3 regions of the Pseudoalteromonas sp. Ps84H-4 genome follow, and region 3 is predicted to be linked to each of the others. Evidence: predicted binding sites of a transcription regulator. Region 3 holds the regulator's gene; each other region holds the start of a gene.
The links. The regulator sigma-54, encoded in region 3, starts transcription at its own class of promoters, with help from an activator protein. The targets are predictions, from matches to a motif close to GTTGGCACGNNNNTNGNNT.
Positions count from the first base shown of each region.

Region 1: the regulator sigma-54 is predicted to act here: its motif matches at 1,764-1,782, upstream of fliE (flagellar hook-basal body complex protein FliE).
Region 2: the regulator sigma-54 is predicted to act here: its motif matches at 1,503-1,521, upstream of flgB (flagellar basal body rod protein FlgB).

Region 1 covers NZ_JAMXSK010000001.1:327,863-331,146, forward strand. Annotated here, with positions in the region: gene fliF (flagellar basal-body MS-ring/collar protein FliF) at 1-1,372, opposite strand, end outside; gene fliE (flagellar hook-basal body complex protein FliE) at 1,393-1,725, opposite strand; gene NH454_RS01525 (sigma-54 dependent transcriptional regulator) at 1,895-3,284, opposite strand, start outside.
Region 2 covers NZ_JAMXSK010000001.1:376,799-380,082, reverse strand. Annotated here, with positions in the region: gene NH454_RS01765 (chemotaxis protein) at 1-569, shown strand, start outside; gene NH454_RS01760 (protein-glutamate O-methyltransferase CheR) at 591-1,421, shown strand; gene flgB (flagellar basal body rod protein FlgB) at 1,556-1,966, shown strand; gene flgC (flagellar basal body rod protein FlgC) at 1,969-2,400, shown strand; gene NH454_RS01745 (flagellar hook assembly protein FlgD) at 2,414-3,094, shown strand; gene flgE (flagellar hook protein FlgE) at 3,151-3,284, shown strand, end outside.
Region 3 covers NZ_JAMXSK010000019.1:88,331-91,614, reverse strand. Annotated here, with positions in the region: gene lptA (lipopolysaccharide transport periplasmic protein LptA) at 1-18, shown strand, start outside; gene lptB (LPS export ABC transporter ATP-binding protein) at 15-740, shown strand; gene NH454_RS16305 (RNA polymerase factor sigma-54) at 858-2,354, shown strand; gene hpf (ribosome hibernation promoting factor) at 2,381-2,668, shown strand; gene ptsN (PTS IIA-like nitrogen regulatory protein PtsN) at 2,672-3,124, shown strand; gene rapZ (RNase adapter RapZ) at 3,125-3,284, shown strand, end outside.

The sequences.
Region 1 (3,284 bases), on a different contig from region 3:
AGTCTTGTTCCCACAGCGGCACTTCAATCGCCATTTCTGTGTTTTCACGAACAAACGGAACTGTGACCACTTCAAGTGCATCACCACGTTGCATATCAAAGCCTACACCACCTTGTAGTAAACGACGAATATTTGACAATGCTTCGACAGAACGAGGCACCATAGTCGTTTCACCGTTTTCACCAACTTCTGGTACGTAATCAACAGCGACTGATACGCTAATACGACGAATAACACCTGTTTGCTGACGCTTATGAGAAATCGTGGTATCTAACTCGTAGTTGCGTGTTGCTTCTTTGTGAGAACGGCTAGGGTTAGTCGCTGAGCCTGCACTGCCTTGACCAGCAATTTCAGGAATATTTGAGTTTGCAGGTGGCTGATTTGTAAGCGCACCAGGAATACCTACAGCAAGACCGCCGATGTTATTTTCTTCGAAAGTCGTTTCGCTGCGCACAGCGGGTAAGTCTGGGTTATAGCGTTTTTGAGTTTCTTCTACTGCACTAAAGTCCATATTTAAATCAACTTGTGCAGTGTAGTTACCTAAACCAACCACTGGAATGAGAATACTGTCGATTTTATTTAAGTACTCTTCTTCACGCTTGCGCTCTATTTCATACTCTTTACGAGAACGTGCAGCGAGTGAGTTTTGTGAGCCTGAGTTTAGTAAGCGACCATTTTGATCGGTAACAGTAACACGCTCTGGCGATAAACCTTGTACCGCTGAGGCAACAATATCAACAACTGAGTCAACTTCTTCACCATCAAGCGTACGGCCGCGTTTAAGTGTTAAAACCACTGTAGCTGAAGGTTGTTTTTCGCGACGAGCAAATACGTTTTCTTTTGGAATAGCTAAAAGTACTTTGGCGCGAGTAACATTTTTTAGCTCTTCGATAGTGCGAGCAAGTTGTTGCTCACGACCATGTTTTAAACGTTCACGTTCTAGGCGTTGGCTTACACCAAATCCCATATCTTGCATGATGATGTCAGTACCTGAGCTTGGCGCTTGCTCAAGGCCTTCACGAGCCATCAATAACTTAATGTTTTGGTACTCACCTTCTTCAACAGAGATGACATTACCATCGAGTTCGTAATCAATCTTTTGCGCGTCTAAAAAGTCTAGCGTTTGAATAAGCTCTTCCGTTGGCATTTTACCAAGCGGACGCATATCTGGCTGACGTGCCCAAATGATAATAAAAATTGCGATAGCCAAACAAATTGCCAAAGCAATCACTAAAGTTACCTGGCGTAAAACATCTACACCGTTTAAGGCACTTAAGTAGCCTGACTTTTGCTCTTGTTGATCATCGGTATCGTTTGAATCGATACCGCCGCCGGCTAGGGCTAGATCAGTTGATTGATTAGATTGCGCCACGATAATTCTCCACTACCTAGTTACACAGGCATGTTCATGATTTCTTTATATGCTTCAACAAGTTTATTACGAACCTGTACCGTTGCTTCGAATGCAACTGATGATTTTTGTGAAGCAATCATCACATCTGCAAGCGATACACTACGATCACCCATTTCAAGAGCGGTCACTTTTTGCTTGGCTTCTTGTTGCAAGCCATTCACTGTATCTAATGCATTGGTAAGTAGATCACCAAATTGTGCCGTTGATGTAGGCTGTGTCTGAGTTGGTAAATTTGTAATTGAGTTACTACGGCTAGCTTCAAGGGCCATAGATTGCATTTCTTGAAATAATGCGCTGTTTTGAACTTTCATAATACTCTCTGACAATACAGTTTACTTATAAACTGATAAAGCACAAACCGTGCCACAAAATAAAACCAACATTTTCAATGGCTTATACAATTCATTTTGCTTGTCAGAGTTTTGACAGCAAACAAGCCCACATGCTGTGAGCTTGTTTGACACTGTTTTGGCAGGGGGATTAGGCTGGCAGTGCAATCCCAAGATCGCGCATCTGCGCTAGCTTATATCGCAAGGTGCGAGGGCTAATACCTAAGGTCTCAGCCACCTCTTTTCGCTTACCATTACAGCGTGCGAGGGTTTCTAAAATAATACGATGCTCTTTGTCTTTAAGCTCGTCTTTGTAATTACCTTGCTCACTCACCTGTGGCACTGTATCTAAATTAACTTCAACGGGTTGCTCTTGATACACCGGTGCATTGTGCGGTGGCGTAGCAACTGACTTTATCTCTACCGTTAGTAACTCTTCAATGAAGACATCATCTTCATGAATGCTGTTACCATCACATAATATCAGCGCACGCTGAATAACATTATCAAGCTCTCGCACATTACCCGGCCAAGCATGTGTTAGCAGCTTTTGCTTAGCTGACTCGGTCAACATAGCAATGGGTTCTTTACTTTTCAGGCAATGGCGCTCAATTAAATGCTCTGCCAATACAACAATGTCGCCCGGGCGTTCTGCTAATGGTTTCCACATCAGCGGGAACACATTTAAGCGATAATATAAATCTTCTCTAAATAGATTTTCACTCACCGCTTCTTTTAAATCACGGTTACTCGTAGCTAAGACACGAACATCAAGCTCAATCGTTTTACGGCCGCCTAAGCGCTCTACTTCACGCTCTTGTAGTACACGCAGTAATTTTGCTTGCAGACCTAAATCCATCTCGGTGATCTCATCAAGTAAGATGGTACCGCCTTGTGCTTGTTCAAATTTACCAGGGCAGGCCTGAATGGCACCGGTAAACGCGCCTTTTTCGTAACCAAATAAGGTTGCTTCAAGCATATTTTCAGGAATAGCGGCACAGTTAATGGCAACAAAGGGAGCATCTGCACGATTCGATTTATCATGAATATAGCGGGCTAACACTTCTTTACCTGAACCACTTGGGCCAAGAACCATAACACTGGCATCTGAACGCGCTACTTTGCTCGCAAGTTCGAGTAACTTAATACTCGATGGATCTGCAACAATTGGCCCGTCTGTTTCTTTTTCCTTTTCAGGTAAATAACGACTGACCATATTAAGCAATACTTCTGGGGCAAATGGTTTTGCCATGTAATCAATCGCACCTAAACGCATCGCTTCAACTGCATCATCAATGGTGGCATAAGCTGTCATCATAAGTACAGGTAGTTCAGGGTAGTTGAGCTTAATACTGCGAAGTAAATCAAGGCCACTCATCGCGCCCATTTGTACATCGCTGACCACTAATGAATACGTGCCTTGTTTTAAAAGCACCATTGCTTGCTCAGCACTATCTGCTGCGATGCAATCAATTCCTGACATTTCGAGTGTATCAATCAAAGCTTCTCGTAAGCCTGCGTCGTCTTCAACGACTAAAATT
Region 2 (3,284 bases), on a different contig from region 3:
CTCCACCATCAGGTGCGGGTCGTTATTCTTACCTAACTGCGGTCACCGAAATCGAAAACGAGCTGGTTGAAATTCTAGACGTAGAAAAAATCTTGAATGAAATTTGCCCTGTAAATACAGAAGTAAGTGCAGAAGTAGTGGGTGATGGTGAAATCCAGCGAGACTTAGGTGAACGTATTGTCTTTATAGCAGACGACTCTGCTGTTGCGCGAAACCAAGTTAAGCGAGCGCTTGAGCCATTAGGTGTACAAACTGAGCTCGCTAAAAATGGTAAAGAGGCTTTATTACGGTTACGTGAGATTGCAAAACTCGATTGCCAAAACGATATTACTGAACGCGTAGGGTTATTAATTTCAGATGTTGAAATGCCTGAAATGGATGGTTATACCCTTACGGCAGAGATAAAAGCGGATCCAAAATTATCACCTTTGCATGTGATCTTACACACTTCTTTAAGCGGTGTATTTAACCAAGCAATGATCCAAAAAGTAGGTGCAGATGATTTTATTGCAAAATTTAACCCTGACGAATTAGCAACGGCTGTTAAAAAGTGGGTTCATTGTGATTAATTATTTATAGGTGGTATTACTTTGGAAAATAAGCACTTACAACAAAGCGAATACGATCAATTTCGCTCTTTTCTAGAGCAACAGTGTGGCATTGTGTTAGGCGACAATAAGCTTTACCTAGTGAAAAGTCGTCTTGCGCCATTAATGGTGCGCTTTAACGTTGAGTCTTTATCGCAATTAGTTAGTAAAACGCTCAGTCCACATGAAAGACAGCTTCGTGCTGCTGTTGTGGATGCGATGACGACGAATGAAACCTTATGGTTTCGTGATCAATACCCATTTGAATTGCTTAAAACAAAGCTGTTTCCTGAGTTGAAAGATGTGCGTAGGCCACTAAAAATCTGGTCAGCGGCAAGTTCATCAGGCCAAGAGCCGTATTCAATTGCTATGTCGGTTGCTGAGTTTCAGGCGAAAAACCCTGGCGTACTTAAAATGGGCGCGCAGATTATCGGCACTGATATATCTAATACCATGCTTGATATGTGTAAAAATGCTGAATATGACTCGTTGGCACTGGCCCGTGGTTTATCAATTGAAAGACGGCAAAAGTTTTTTAAAGACAGCGGCAATGGCATGGCGCAGGTGATTGATCCAATCAAAAAAATGGTGAGCTTTAGGCATTTGAATTTATTAGATTCTTACGCCTTAATGGGCAAGTTTGATATCATTTTTTGCCGCAATGTACTGATCTACTTCTCTCCAGAGGTAAAAGCAAAGATTATTTCTCAATTTGCTCAGGCCCTTAATCCAAAAGGGTATTTATTTTTAGGGGCATCTGAATCTATGGCTGGCTTAAGTGATAGCTTCGAGATGGTTCGTTGTAACCCAGGTATTATCTACCAGAAAAAGTAATCTCTTCTTAGCAACCTAGCTCTTAGGTTGCTAAATTATTTATTATTCAAAAGCTTACCGTGCTTTATCTATCTAGTTAATTTTGGCTTGCCTTTTGCATCTGCACTAGCAGAGTCAATTTTTTGGAGATGGTTATGGCTATCAGTTTTGATAAAGCATTTGGTGTGCACCCGCATGCAATGTTGATCCGTTCACAACGCGCTGAGTTATTAGCGACAAACATCGCTAATGCTGATACGCCGGGCTACAAAGCAAAAGATATCGATTTTGCGGCGGCTCTAAAAGCGGCAAAAAGCAACCAGCAAGGCGGCAATAACATGGTACGAACTGACGCAAAACACCTTGCCGGTGGCAGTCGGTTTGTTGGTAACGCAGAAATGTTTCGTACGCCAAATCAAGCAGATACAGGTGATGGTAACTCAGTTGATATACAAGTGGAACGAAACTTGTATGTACAGAACTCATTAGAGTATCAGGCAAGCCTGCAATTTATGAGTAGTAAAATTAAAGGCCTTAAAAAAGCCCTCGGTAGTCAAGGAGCTTAATCATGAGTTTATATAATGTTTTTGATATTTCAGGCACTGGTATGAGCGCGCAAAATGTGCGTCTTAATACAACAGCAAGTAATATCTCGAATGCGAATACGATTAGCTCTAGTCAAGACAAAACATACCGAGCGCGCCATCCTGTTTTTGCTGCGGAGTTGACTAAAGCGTCAGCAACACAAAGCAATCCTCAGGGCTCTTCTGTTGGCGTAAAAGTGTTGGGTATTGTTGAGAGCGATAAGCCTCTGCAAATAGAGTACAACCCTAATCACCCCAGTGCGGATGAAAACGGTTATATCTACAAACCTAACGTTAATGTCGTAGAAGAAATGGCTAATATGATTTCTGCCTCTCGCTCTTACCAAACAAATGTGCAAGTTGCTGATGCAGCTAAGCAAATGTTAAGTAAAACACTGTTGCTTGGGCAGCGGTAACCGAGGATAAGTTATGAGTAACGACATCAGCAGTGCGTCATCCACGTATTTAGATAATTTACGTTGGCAGGACAATCAAAACAAACCAGAAGAGAAAGATGACACTTTAACGCAAGAAGACTTCTTCTCGCTTTTAACACAACAGTTGTCGTTTCAAGACCCAAGCAAGCCGGCTGATAATGATCAAATGATTGCTCAGATGACCAACTTTACCATGGCTGAAGGGATCTCGAATTTAAACTCAAAATTTGATGCACTTACTGCGTCAATGACATCGAACTCGGCATTACAAGCTTCGACCTTAGTTGGTAAACAAGCACTATTAGAATCAAATACGATTGATTTTGATGGTAGTAACGTTGCTAAAGGTTCGGCAATTGCAGAAACGCCTGTTGAAGATCTTACGCTTCGCATTACTGATGAGTCAGGTCAACTTGTACGTACCATCAGCATGGGCGCTCAATCGGCTGGCGCAGTTCGTTTTGAGTGGGATGGTAAAAATGACGATGGAGAGCTTTTGCCTCCAGGCGAATACGAAGTTAAAGCTGAAGGATTCCAAAATGGTGACTATAGCAGTCTACCTTTAGCGACTTTCAAAAATATTGAAAGCGTTAATATCAATGGATCTAGCGGCATTATTATTAATACTAAAGAAGGCGCGGTTAGGCTAACTGATGTTGCAGAAATCGCTTAATTACACAGATTAACTAGTTAGCCTAGTGCTACAGATTGACACTTTAGAGGTGACTTATGAGCTTCAATATTGCATTAACCGGCCTTGCTGCCGCGCAAAAAGACTTAGATGTAACAGCAAACAATATTGCTAACGTTAACACCACAGGCTTTAAAGAGTCTCGTGCTGAGTTTGCTGATGTGTACGCATC
Region 3 (3,284 bases):
GATAAAGGCCAACCATGAGCACATTAAAAGCAGAGCTTTTAGCAAAAAGCTATAAAGGCCGCCAAGTTGTCAAAAATGTGGGTCTTGAGGTTGAAGCGGGCAGTATCGTTGGTTTGCTTGGCCCAAATGGCGCAGGCAAAACCACCACTTTCTATATGATTGTTGGCTTAGTACCTAGCGATAAAGGCAAGATCAGCATTGATGATAATGATATTACACTTTTGCCAATGCATAGCCGTGCACGTTTAGGGATTGGTTACCTACCACAAGAGTCATCTATTTTTAGAAAGTTAACGGTTTATCAAAACCTAATGGCTATTTTAGAAACGCGTAAAGATTTAAATAAACAAGGCCGAGAAGAAACACTCAACAACTTACTTGATGAATTTAGTATTCAGCATATTCGTGATAGTCAAGGTATGGCCTTATCTGGGGGCGAGCGTCGTCGCGTAGAAATTGCTCGGGCATTAGCCGCAAACCCTAAATTTATCTTGTTAGATGAGCCTTTTGCTGGTGTTGATCCTATTTCAGTGTTAGATATAAAGAAAATTATTGAACACTTAAAAAATCGTGGTATTGGTGTATTAATCACTGACCATAATGTTAGAGAAACCCTTGATGTTTGTGAAAAAGCCTACATTGTTTCTCATGGGGAGCTAATTGCATCAGGAACACCTGAGCATGTTTTAGCTGACCAAACCGTACGCGATGTGTATCTAGGTGAGCAATTCAGGCTATAACCAATAAGCCACCATCTAGCGCATCTGCTAAACTAAATAACAATGACAATAAATCGATATATATTTACCTGTGACTGCACAGGTGTCGATAACACATAAAAGGATTGTTAGGGATACATGAGGCAATCATTACAGCTGCGCATGGGCCAGCAACTTACAATGACTCCACAACTGCAACAAGCAATTCGCTTGCTGCAGCTTAGTACATTGGATCTCCAGCAAGAAATTCAAGAAGCACTTGATAGTAACCCTCTGCTTGAAGTGGAAGAAGCAGATTACAACGATGAAAACATTGGTAAGAACGAGCAAAAAGCTGAATCTGATGATACTCAGCTAAGTGCATCGGCCGAAGAAGCGCCGAGTGAGTACGAACAAGAAAGCAGCGATGCCCTTAACAAAGACACCGTAAGTGACGATTTAGCCATGGATGTGACATGGGATGAGTACATGAGTGCTGCCCCATCAACATCATCAGGTCCAATGCCAGAAGATGAGTCAATTTATCAGGGTGCATCGACTGAAACCCTCCATGAATACCTTATGTGGCAATTACAACTCACGCCATTTAGCCCAACCGATGAAGCGATCGCTGTCGCCATCGTAGAGGCAATTGATGACTCAGGTATTTTAACTGTTAGCTGCGAAGACATAGTCGAAAGTTTTAATCAAAATAATGATGAAGAAGAAATCGAACTAGATGAAGTCGAAGCGGTCTTAAAGAGAATACAGTTGTTTGATCCAGTAGGGATTGGTGCCCGTAGCTTACAAGAGTGCTTATGTATCCAGCTTCGCCAATTCGATGCGAGTACGCCGTATTTAGCTGAAACTAAAATGGTTTTATCTGAGCATATTGAATTATTAGCAAGTCGCGACTATCGCACTTTGATGAAAAAGACTAAGCTTAAAGAAAGCGAACTAAAAGAAGTAATGACGCTGATCCACAGCTTAAACCCTAAGCCAGCAGACAGCATAGTTCGCGAAGAGTCTGAGTACGTTATACCCGATGTATCGGTTAAAAAAGTTAAAGGTCGTTGGGTCGTTGAACTAAACCCAGATTGTATGCCAAAAATTAGAGTGAATAGCCAATATGCAGCTATGTCACGCTCAGTAAAATCGAGCAGCGATAGCCAGTTTATTCGCTCTCATTTACAAGAAGCTAAATGGTTTATTAAAAGCTTAGAGAGCCGTAACGATACACTTTTAAAAGTGACCAATTGTATCGTACAGCAACAACAAGCATTTTTTGAACATGGCCCAGAAGCCATGAAACCAATGGTGCTGAACGATGTCGCAGAAATGGTCGAAATGCATGAATCGACAATTTCACGTGTTACAACACAAAAATACATGCACACCCCTCGCGGGATTTTTGAGTTGAAATATTTCTTCTCAAGCCATGTCAGCACAGAAAACGGTGGTGAGTGTTCATCAACAGCAATTCGCGCTTTGATCAAAAAGCTTATCGCTGCAGAAAACTCAGCTAAGCCATTGAGTGATAGTAAAATTGCAGATATATTGGCTGAGCAAGGAATTAAAGTAGCTAGACGCACAATTGCAAAATATCGAGAGTCTCTAGCGATACCTCCGTCTAATCAGCGTAAGAGTTTGATTTAGACGTTTTACATAGAAGGAAAATGCTTATGCAACTAAATTTAACTGGTCGTCATGTAGAAATCACTGATTCATTAAGAGACTATGTAAACAGCAAGTTTGCAAAACTAGAAAGGCATTTTGACCACATTAATAATGTACATGTCATTCTAGATGTAGAAAAATTAAGCCAAAAAGCAGAAGCAACTTTACATGTAAATGGAGGCGAGCTCTTTGCCTCAACTGCACACCAAGATATGTATGCAGCCATTGACTCGCTAATCGACAAACTAGATCGTCAAGTCATTAAACACAAAGAGAAATTAGCTCGACACTAAATTATGAAACTTAGTTCACTTACTAACCAGGACTGCAGCAAAGCTGCGGTCCTTTTTAATAGCAAAAAAAGAATCCTTGAATATATCAGCGAGCTGGCTCACCAGCAGCTTCCTCATTTATCTCAACAAGACGTCCTTGATGCCTTACTCAATAGAGAAAAATTAGGCAGTACAGGTATTGGTCGTGGCATTGCTATTCCACATGGCCGCATGAGTGGTGCAGAGCAACCACAGGCATTTGTCATAGTGAGTGAATCCCCAATCAATTTTGACGCAATTGATAACCGACCTGTGGATATTTTCGTTGCACTCATCGTACCAGATGGAGACAGCCAACTTCACCTAAAGACCTTATCGACAATTGCTGATAGACTAAAAGATAAAGAGTTTTGTAAACAGTTACGTAGCGCTAAAACAGACCACGAACTGTTTCAGGTCATATCAGCAGAGGCATAAATGGAATTAATTATCATCAGCGGTCGCTCAGGCTCAGGTAAATCGGTCGCTTTACGTGTACTTGAAGACTTGGGTTACTACTGTGTTGATAATATCCCAGTCAACTTATTACCTTCGCTTGTTCGTAGCGTTTCAGACAACTATGACAAAATAGCAGTCA